Regions from separate parts of the Pseudomonas sivasensis genome, predicted to be linked through region 1. Evidence: predicted binding sites of a transcription regulator. Region 1 holds the regulator's gene; each other region holds the start of a gene.
The links. Region 1 encodes sigma-54, which starts transcription at its own class of promoters, with help from an activator protein. Its sites were predicted from a motif close to ANTGGCATNNANNTTGCTNT; they were not measured.
Positions count from the first base shown of each region.

Region 2: LRO94_RS20330 (flagellar hook-length control protein FliK) is a predicted target of sigma-54. The motif match lies at 1,321-1,340, and genes of this name have one in related genera.
Region 3: nirB (nitrite reductase large subunit NirB) is a predicted target of sigma-54. The motif match lies at 1,352-1,371, and genes of this name have one in related genera.

Region 1 is NZ_CP090029.1:1,205,333-1,208,608, forward strand. It holds gene ptsN (PTS IIA-like nitrogen regulatory protein PtsN) at 1-330, opposite strand, end outside; gene hpf (ribosome hibernation-promoting factor, HPF/YfiA family) at 343-648, opposite strand; gene LRO94_RS05325 (RNA polymerase factor sigma-54) at 724-2,217, opposite strand; gene lptB (LPS export ABC transporter ATP-binding protein) at 2,415-3,140, opposite strand; gene lptA (lipopolysaccharide transport periplasmic protein LptA) at 3,140-3,276, opposite strand, start outside.
Region 2 is NZ_CP090029.1:4,514,795-4,518,070, forward strand. It holds gene LRO94_RS20330 (flagellar hook-length control protein FliK) at 1-1,271, opposite strand, end outside; gene LRO94_RS20335 (Hpt domain-containing protein) at 1,403-1,747, opposite strand; gene LRO94_RS20340 (ATP-binding SpoIIE family protein phosphatase) at 1,778-3,276, opposite strand, start outside.
Region 3 is NZ_CP090029.1:3,491,289-3,494,564, reverse strand. It holds gene LRO94_RS15700 (bifunctional nitrate reductase/sulfite reductase flavoprotein subunit alpha) at 1-945, opposite strand, end outside; gene nirB (nitrite reductase large subunit NirB) at 1,560-3,276, shown strand, end outside.

The DNA.
Region 1 (3,276 bases):
GGCGGCCTGTGGGACCAACAGAACAAACAGCAGGTCGACCGGGGCGCCATCAATGGCATCGAAATCGATAGGCGCGTCCAAGTGCAGCAGCGCGCTGACAGGTGTCTCACAGCCTTTGAGGCGACAGTGAGGAATGGCGATGCCGTTACCAAAACCGGTGGAACCCAGTTTTTCACGAGCAATCAGAGCCTCGAAGACATCTTGCATCTCCAGTTCAGGCACTTGGCTGCTGATCAGGTTGGCAATTTGTTCGAGGGCTTTCTTCTTGCTGCCGCCCGGCACGTTCACGAGGGAACGGCCGGGGGTCAGGATGGTTTCAAGTCGAATCATGGGTGGGGAGTGTTAGCGGCCTGTGCCCTGAAGAAGGCTCTGCTGCTTTTCCTTATGCTTTTTAAGTTGGCGGTCGAGCTTGTCAGTCAAGGCATCGATTGATGCATACATGTCTTCATGCTCGGCGTTGGCGACTACTTCGCCACCGGGAATCTGTAGGGTCGCTTCGATTTTCTGCTGAAGCTTGTCGACCTTCATGATCACTTGCACATTGGTGATCTTGTCAAAATGACCCTCAAGCTTTTTCAGCTTTTGCTCGACATATTCGCGCAGGGGAGGGGTGACTTCTACATGGTGTCCACTGATGTTGACTTGCATACAGCTTCTCCTTCGTTGCCAGTGCATAAAGCGGCGGGTAGGAATACCCGCCACTGGAACGCTGTGGCCCGCCCGTCACATCAAACGCTTACGCTCGCTGGAAGGCGCGATCCCAAGGGATTCGCGGTACTTGGCGACGGTTCGACGGGCGACCTGAATGCCTTGTGCCTCCAGTAAACCAGCGATCTTGCTGTCACTCAACGGCTTTTTCTGATTTTCCGCGGCAACCAGTTTTTTGATGATTGCGCGGATTGCCGTGGACGAGCATTCGCCGCCTTCTGAGGTGCTGACATGGCTGGAGAAAAAGTATTTCAACTCATAAATACCCCGTGGGGTATGCATGAATTTTTGCGTGGTAACGCGGGAAATCGTCGACTCGTGCATGCCTACCGCTTCGGCGATATCGTGCAGAACCAAAGGCTTCATCGCTTCATCGCCGTATTCCAGGAAGCCGCGCTGATGCTCGACGATCTGCGTGGCGACTTTCATCAGGGTTTCGTTACGGCTTTGCAGGCTCTTGATGAACCAGCGCGCCTCCTGCAACTGGTTGCGCATGAAGGTGTTGTCGGCGCTGGTGTCGGCGCGTCGCACGAAACCTGCATATTGCGGGTTGACTCGCAGGCGTGGCACTGACTCCTGGTTAAGCTCCACCAGCCAGCGCTCGTTGTCCTTGCGCACGATCACGTCAGGAACTACGTATTCGGCCTCGCTGGACTCGATCTGCGAGCCGGGACGCGGGTTGAGGCTTTGCACCAGCTCGATGACCTGGCGCAGATCGTCTTCCTTGAGTTTCATGCGACGCATCAGTTGGCTGTAATCGCGGCTGCCGAGCAGGTCGATGTATTCGGTGACCAGGCGCTGGGCCTCGGCGAGCCATGGGGTCTTGGCGGGCAGCTGGCGCAGTTGCAGCTGCAGGCATTCGCTAAGGGTGCGCGCACCAATACCCGCGGGCTCAAATTGCTGGATGCGGTGCAGGACGGCTTCGATTTCGTCCAGTTCGATATCTAGTTCGGGGTCGAAGGCCTCAAGAATCTCTTCGAGTGTCTCGTCCAGATAGCCTTGGTTATTGATGCAATCGATCAGGGTGACGGCGATCAGGCGATCGGTGTCCGACATCGGTGCGAGGTTCAGTTGCCACAACAGATGGCTCTGCAGACTTTCGCCGGCGGACGTGCGGGTAGTGAAGTCCCACTCATCATCGTCGTTGCTGGGCAGGCTGCTGGCGCTGGTCTGGTAGACGTCTTCCCAAGCAGTGTCTACGGGAAGCTCGTTGGGAATGCGTTCGTTCCAATCGCCTTCCTCAAGGTTATCCACCGTAGGGGCGGTTTCCTGGTAGGACGGTTCCTGCACGTCTGCGTTGGGTTTTTGCTCGATGTTGTCGGCCAACGGGTCTGCATTATCGAAGTCGTCGCCTTCTTCCTGGCGTTCGAGCATCGGATTAGACTCCAGGGCCTCCTGGATTTCCTGTTGCAGGTCCAGGGTCGACAATTGGAGCAGGCGGATGGCCTGTTGCAGCTGCGGTGTCATCGTCAGCTGCTGGCCCATTCTTAGGACTAGCGATGGTTTCATGGCAGGGGCTTAACACCTTATTCGCCGGCGCAACGCGCCATCCACGACAGGGCGCGTGAGCGCCAAACATAAGCAAATTATATGCCTGATATCGAGGGCTTTGCCTAGAGCGCGGTAACAATAAAAAACCGGAGGTTTTCATTGACTCCCGCGCATCAGGCAAACGACCTGCCACCGCCTTGTTTGTGCAGGCGGCTTTACAGGCGAAACTCGTGACCCAGATACACTTCCTTGACCAGTTCGTTGGCCAGGATGGTGGCGGAGTCGCCTTCTGCGATCAGTTGACCATCGTTGACGATATACGCGGTTTCGCAGATATCGAGGGTCTCACGCACGTTGTGATCGGTGATCAGTACACCGATACCCTTGGCCTTGAGGTGATGGATGATCTGCTTGATGTCGCCAACCGAGATAGGGTCGACGCCGGCAAACGGTTCGTCCAGCAGAATGAACTTGGGGGCAGTGGCCAGGGCGCGGGCGATTTCCACGCGACGCCGCTCACCACCGGACAGGCTCATGCCAAGGTTGTCGCGAATGTGGTTGATATGGAATTCCTGCAGCAGGCTTTCCAGCTCCTGTCGGCGGCCGTCACGGTCCAGTTCCTTGCGAGTTTCAAGGATGGCCATAATGTTGTCGGCAACTGACAGTTTGCGGAAGATCGATGCTTCTTGAGGAAGATAGCCGATACCCGCGCGTGCACGACCGTGCATTGGCTGGTGGCTGACATCCAGGTCGTCGATCAGTACGCGACCCTGATCCGCCTGGACCAGGCCAACAATCATGTAGAAGCATGTGGTCTTGCCTGCGCCGTTGGGGCCGAGCAAGCCGACGATCTGGCCGCTGTCGATCGACAGGCTGACGTCGCGCACGACCTGACGGCTTTTATAGGCCTTGGCCAGATGCTGGGCTTTCAGGGTTGCCATTACTCGGCCTTCTTCTTCGGCTGGATAACCATGTCGATGCGTGGGCGCGGTGCGGTGACCTTGCTGCCATTGGCACGACCGGCGTTAGCGATCTGTTTCACGGTGTCATAGGTGATCTTTTCACCTTCCGTGGAGT
Region 2 (3,276 bases), 2.8 Mb from region 1:
ACCACGGCTTCAGCCACATCAATGTGGTTGCCACTGTCGCCGCTGTCAGCCCCTCGCCCGCTGCGACTCACGCCACTGGTTTGGGCCTGCTGCTGTTGCTGCTCCTGACCACGGGATTGGTCGGACACGTTGACGTCCACCTGCCCCATGCCCTGTTGCGCAAACATTTCCCGCAGGCGACCCGACTGGCTTTCCAGCGCTTCACGCACCACCGGGTGGGCGCTCATGAAATTGACCTGGGCTTGCTGGTCGGCGGTCATGTTGACCTTGATATCCAGACGACCGAGTTCAGCCGGTTGCAACTGGATCTCCGCCGACTTGAGATTGGCGCTGGACAGGTACATCACCCGATTGACGATCTCGTCGGTCCAACCGCTCTGGTGCATGGCCAGTGGCGCATTCGTCACCGGCGGCAACGCGTTGGCCGTTTTCGGCGTGGCCGCCTGGGTCAATGCCGCCAAACGATTGGCGAAATCATCGACACGGGTGTCGCTGGTGGCGTTTTTAAGGTCTTTGAGGCCGTCTTCGATCAAGCCGCTGAAGGCCTTGTCACCGCCTTGGTCAGTGCTGTCTTTGGTGGCTTGCTGGTCGACCATTGTGGCCAGGCCAGCGGCAAAGTTCTGCGCGGCGGTTGGCTGGTCCTGGGTAGTCGTCGGTGCGGTTTTGGCCGGCGCCTGGCTGCTGGCCGACACATGCCCGCCCTGCTCCATCGCCAGGCGCACGGCCGGCATGGCATCCAGGGGATCAGCCTCAGGATCGAAGGCCGGCTTGACCTCCTCGGTCGCCGCGATGGGCACAACGACCAACGGCAGGGCCTTGTCGTCCTGGGCGGCAGCGGCGGGTTCCGGGGTTTCCACCGGCAAGACCACAGGCGTGACAGCGGCAATCATGGCCGGGTCGACGACGGGATCAGTCGGGGGCTGCTGCGCGAGTGCTGGATCGGCGGGTGCGTCGTCATCCTTATTGGCGCTGTCGTCGGACGGCTTGGCAGGCAAGGTCTTGCCGCTATCGGCAACCGCCGGTGTACTGGCGGCAGGCTTGTCGGTACCGGCAGCCGGCTTGGCGCTGGCGTCGACAGGCTTGTCGCGTGTGGGTTTAGCCGCGTTGTCGTCGGTTTTGACCGACGGTTTCGAGCCTTGGCTGGCGAACACTTGAGCGAAGCCAGGGCCCTTGTCCCGTGGGTCCGCAGCCGCTACCTGGGGGTTGGCAGCGGGCGCTTGAGGCTTGGCCGCGGGGGCAGCCTGAAGAAGCGAATTGGGGGCGACTGGCATAGGTAAAGGTCTCCACTGCATGGGGGTCGGGGATGCAGTACCTGGAGGTAGAGCAAGAGTTGGGCCAGGTTTGTTGGATTGCGGCTTTTTGGGTGGACCTATCCGTTATTCGGTAACGGACAGGTCACCCATCAAAGTTGAAACCGTTGCCTTTCGTGCTCATACAACGGCCGCACCAACGCAAACTCCCGATCAATCTGATCCACCAACTCCCCCAAGTCCGAAGCCGGCTCAGAAGACCTGGCCTCAAGCGACTGACACAACTGCGCCAACCGCAGCGCCCCAAGGTTCCCACTGCTCCCCTTGAAACTATGCGCAATCCGTCCCAACGCCTTGGAATCATCCCGCGCCTGGTGCAGGGCCTCGATGCGTTTCTGGGAGTCATCAAGAAAGGTATCAAGCAGCTTGGGATACTCGCCCTCCATAACCTCCTGCAAACCCGACAACACCTGCGGGTCCATATGAATCTCTGCCACTTGCTCGCTCCTTGATCAAGAATCGGCGGATTATGCCAGAGCCCCCCAGCAAAACTCCACGCAGACACTGCGCCCACCGTCAGACCAGCGTACGTCGCTGCTCAACTGGCGCACCAGGCTAAGGCCCCGACCCGACAGACGATCGACGTCCAGCGGCCGTGCCAGCATCTGCTCCACGTCGAAACCCGGCCCGCTGTCTTCCAGGCGCAACGTCATTTTGCCGCCCATGTGGGTGGGCACCACCTGCACATGCACCCGCACGTAACCGCTGTTCAACTTCGCCAGGCGGTCATTGCGCTGGCGGTAATATTCGGCAAACCCCTGGGCATTGCGCTTGAGCCGCGAGTCCAGCCCCAGCACACCATGTTCCAGGGCGTTGGAATACAGCTCAGCCATCACGCTGTAGAGCGCCCCGCTCTGCTCGCGCAGGCCATGGATCTCAAGCAGCAGTTGCAGCAGATAGGGCAAAGGGTTGTAGCGCTTGAGGGTCTCGGCGCGAAACTCGAAGCTCACCGACCAATCCAGCGGGCAGGATTGGCCGCTGTCGGCATACAACGGCCCGGTGGCGCGCAGGGATTGGCCGTGCTGCAGGGTGATTTCCACCATGCTCACGTCGTCACGCGCTTCACCGCGAAACGCCGCCAGGGCCTGTTCGATGTCTTCAAACAGACGATTGGGCTCGCGATTGGCCGCAAAGACCTGCTGCAAACGCTCGGCGCCGAACAGTTGATCGTTGGCATCTGCGGTATCCAACACGCCGTCGGACAGCAGGAACACACGGTCGCCCAACGCCATGGGCCAGACTTCGGTGCGGTCATCAAAGGCTTGCGCCGACAACACCCCCAACGGCAAATGCCGCGACTGCATCGGGGTGCGCTTGCCGCTGGCGATGTCATGCACATAACCGTCGGGCATGCCCCCGTTCCACACCTCCACCACGCGCCGCTCGGTGCTCAGGCACAACAGGGTGGCGCAGCAGAACATGTCCACCGGCAGGATGCGCTTGAGCTTGGCATTCATCTCCCGAAGGATCTGCGTCAGGCCATAGCCCTTGGCGGTCATCCCATAGAACACTTCCGCCAGGGGCATAGCGCCCACCGCCGCCGGCAAGCCATGGCCGGTGAAATCGCCGAGCAGCACGTGCATGTCGCCTGACGGCGTGTAGGCCGCCAGCAGCAGGTCGCCATTGAACAGCGCATAGGGCGATTGCAGGTAGCGGATGTTCGGTGCGGCATTGATGCAGCCGGAGTGGGCGACCTTATCGAACACTGCCTTGGCCACGCGCTGCTCATGCAGCAGGTAGTCGTGGTGCTTGGCAATCATGTCGCGTTGCTGCAACACCGTGGCTTGCAGGCGGCGCAGGCGGTCCATGGCGTTGATCTTGGCCGCCAGGATCAGTTGGTTATAGGGTTTGGGCAGGAAGTCATCACCGCCGGCATCCAGGCACTCGGCCAGGGCAGCGCTTTCGCGCAGGGAGGTGAGGAAAATGATGGGGACCAATTCTTCCCCCGCCAGTTGCTTGATCCACC
Region 3 (3,276 bases), 2.3 Mb from region 1:
CAGGTGCAGGTTGCACAAGGCGTTGGTGTTCCAGGTGCCATGGGTGCTTTGGTTGAGGCCCATGGTCCAGCAGCTCATCCATTCTGCGGCCTGGCCGATCCAGTCGGCGGCTTGGCGGATATCCGCTTCGGCCAAACCCGTGATGGCAGCGACGCTGTGGGGCGGGTAGTCCTCAAGAAAACCGGGCATAACCTCCCAACCTTCGGTGAACGTGGCGATAAAACCGGGGTCGGTGTGGCCGTTTTTCACCACCAGGTGCAGCAGGCCATTGAGCAGCGCGAGGTCGGTGCCGGGTTTGATCGGCAGGTACAGATCAGCTTTGTCGGCGGTGGCGCTGCGCCGGGGGTCGACCACGATCAGCTTCGCCCCGGCCTTGACCCGGTCCATTATGCGCAGGAACAAAATCGGATGACAGTCGGCCATATTGGCGCCGATCACGAAGAACAGGTCGGCGCGGTCAAAGTCTTCATAGGAACCCGGTGGCCCGTCGGAACCGAGGGACAGCTTGTAGCCGCTGCCGGCACTGGCCATGCACAACCGCGAGTTGGATTCGATATTGCGGGTGCGCACAAACCCCTTGGCCAATTTGTTGATCAGGTACTGCGCCTCCAGGGACATTTGTCCGGACACGTAGAACGCCAACGCATCGGGGCCGTCACGGTCGAGGATATGGCGCAAACGGCCGGCGGTTTCGCTGATGGCGGTGTCCATGGCGACCCGCACCGGGTCGTGATCGCGCTGCTCACGCAGGTAAGCGTTTTCCATGCGCCCGGACTCGGCGATGGCTTGGCCGCACGTAGTGCCTTTGGTGCACAGGCGGCCAACGTTGGTGGGGTGGGCCTTGTCGCCGATCACCTTGACCACCTTATTGTTTTCCACTTGCATCACGATGCCGCAGCCGACGCCACAATAAGGACACACGCTACGTACGCTTTGGTTTGCCATCCGTCACCCTCTAAACTTTTTTACCCGCCAACAAAAAAGCGCCCTGCAACCCTCCGTTTGGAAACGGGGGTTGCACGGCGCCTTTGTCGTGAATGGGCAATCAGCGTTGACTGCTTTATGCAGGTGTTCCTAGCAAGTCACGCGCCAGGTTTTTTCGAACGCTGCAATGGGTGCTTTTTTGTGAAGAACCGGGTTGTTCTGGTGACCTGGCTGTTGGGGTGTGCGGGCTAGTCGAATCGTCGCACCGGCCACGCTGGGCTGCGAAGCAGCCCCAACACTCATCAGCCAGGAAATTGATGATGCAAGCGCGCCTTTTTGATGCAACGCGCACCAGTTGGATGCGCAATCCACGCTGTTCAGGCGACGCGAGGAGACTGCAGCGGCCCCACGTACGGCTCCGCGGCCAATTGGCATAGAGCCTGCAAGCTCCCCGTCAACCCCACTCGGTCAACGACGATCGACAGGCCATTGAGGTCATGGGCATAAAGCGATGGATCCGGCGAAGTCGTCCGAACAGATCCCGCATAAGAACAGGCAAAGACGCCTGGAACCGCAAGGTTTCAGGCGTTTTTTTTTTGCTTTTTAAACCGTGATGAATGTTGTCAGGTGCTGATATGAACAAACCGATGAAAACCCTGATCGTCGTTGGCAATGGCATGGTCGGTCACCATTGTGTGGCGCAACTGATCGAGCGCGGCGCGCTGCAACACTACCACCTGCATGTGTTCAGCGAAGAGCCGATGCGCGCCTATGACCGTGTGCACCTGTCCGAGTATTTCACCGGACGCGATGCCGAGTCGTTGGCACTTTCCGAGGCGTCGCTGTACCAGACGCCGGGAGTGACGTTGCACCTGGGCGTGCCGGTGCTGGAGATCGACCGCGTTCGCCGTGAGGTGATCACGGCTCAGGGCTGCGTGGCCTACGACACATTGGTCCTGGCCACCGGCTCCTATCCGTTCGTGCCGCCGATCGAAGGCGCCGAAGGGGATTCGCGGTTGGTGTATCGCACCTTGCAAGACCTCGATGCCATCCGTGCAGCGGCAGCCAATGCCCGACGTGGTGTGGTGGTGGGCGGTGGCCTGCTGGGCTTGGAAGCCGCCAACGCCCTGAAAAGCTTGGGCCTGGAAGCCCATGTGGTGGAGTTCGCACCGCGCTTGATGCCAGTGCAGTTGGATGATTTCGGCGGTCTGGCGCTCAAGGCCCAGATCGAACGGCTGGGCGTCGGCGTGCACCTGTCCCGTGCCACGCAGTCGATCAGCGCGGGCGAGCAGTACCGCTATCGCATGAACTTTGCCAACGACGAGTTCCTCGAAACCGACCTTATCGTGTTCTCCGCCGGCATCCGCGCACAGGACGCCCTGGCGCGCCAGGCTGGCCTGGAGATTGGTCCGCGTGGCGGGGTGGTGATCAACGATGAATGCTTGAGTTGCGACCCGCACATCTACGCGATTGGCGAGTGCGCGTCGTGGAACGGCAGCCTGTTCGGCCTGGTCGCGCCGGGGTACCAGATGGCCCGCGGGGTAGCCGCGCTGTTATGCGGGCAGGTCGCCGAGCCCTTTGTCGGTGCCGACATGTCCACCAAGCTCAAACTGCTCGGCGTGGACGTGGGTTCCATCGGCGACGCCCATGCCCACACGCCGGGTGCGCGCAGCTATCAGTTCATCGACGAGGCCAGCGCCAGTTACCGGCGCCTAGTGGTGGACGCATCGGGCAAGCATGTGATCGGCGCAGTGCTGGTTGGCGACAACAGCTACTACGACACGTTGCTGCAATACATGCAGAACGCGATTGCACTGCCTGCGGAACCGGCCAGCCTGATCCTGCCGTCGTCCGCCGGTGCACCGACTCTCGGCCCAGGCGCGTTGCCGGAATCGGCCACGGTGTGTTCCTGCCACAACGTGACCAAAGGCGCGATTTGCTCGGCCATCGACGGCGGTTGCAGCGACCTCGGCCTGCTCAAATCCCAGACCAAGGCTTGCACCGGTTGCGGCGGTTGCGCGGGCTTGCTCAAGCAAGTGTTTGAACACGAGTTGATTGCCCGTGGCGTCAGCGTCGACAAGAGCCTGTGCGAACACTTCGCCTACACCCGTCAGGAGCTCTATGCCCTGGTGCGTGTGGAAGGGGTGACCACCTTCGAAGAACTGCTGGCCAAACACGGTCGTGGCCACACCGGTTGCGACGTGTGCAAACCGGCGGTCGGTTCGATCCTGGCGTCGTGCTGGAACCAGCCAATAATGGACGCCTCGTTGGTGCCGTTGCAGGACACCAACGACACGTTCATGGCCAACATGCAGAAGAACGGCACCTACTCGGTGGTGCCACGGATTCCCG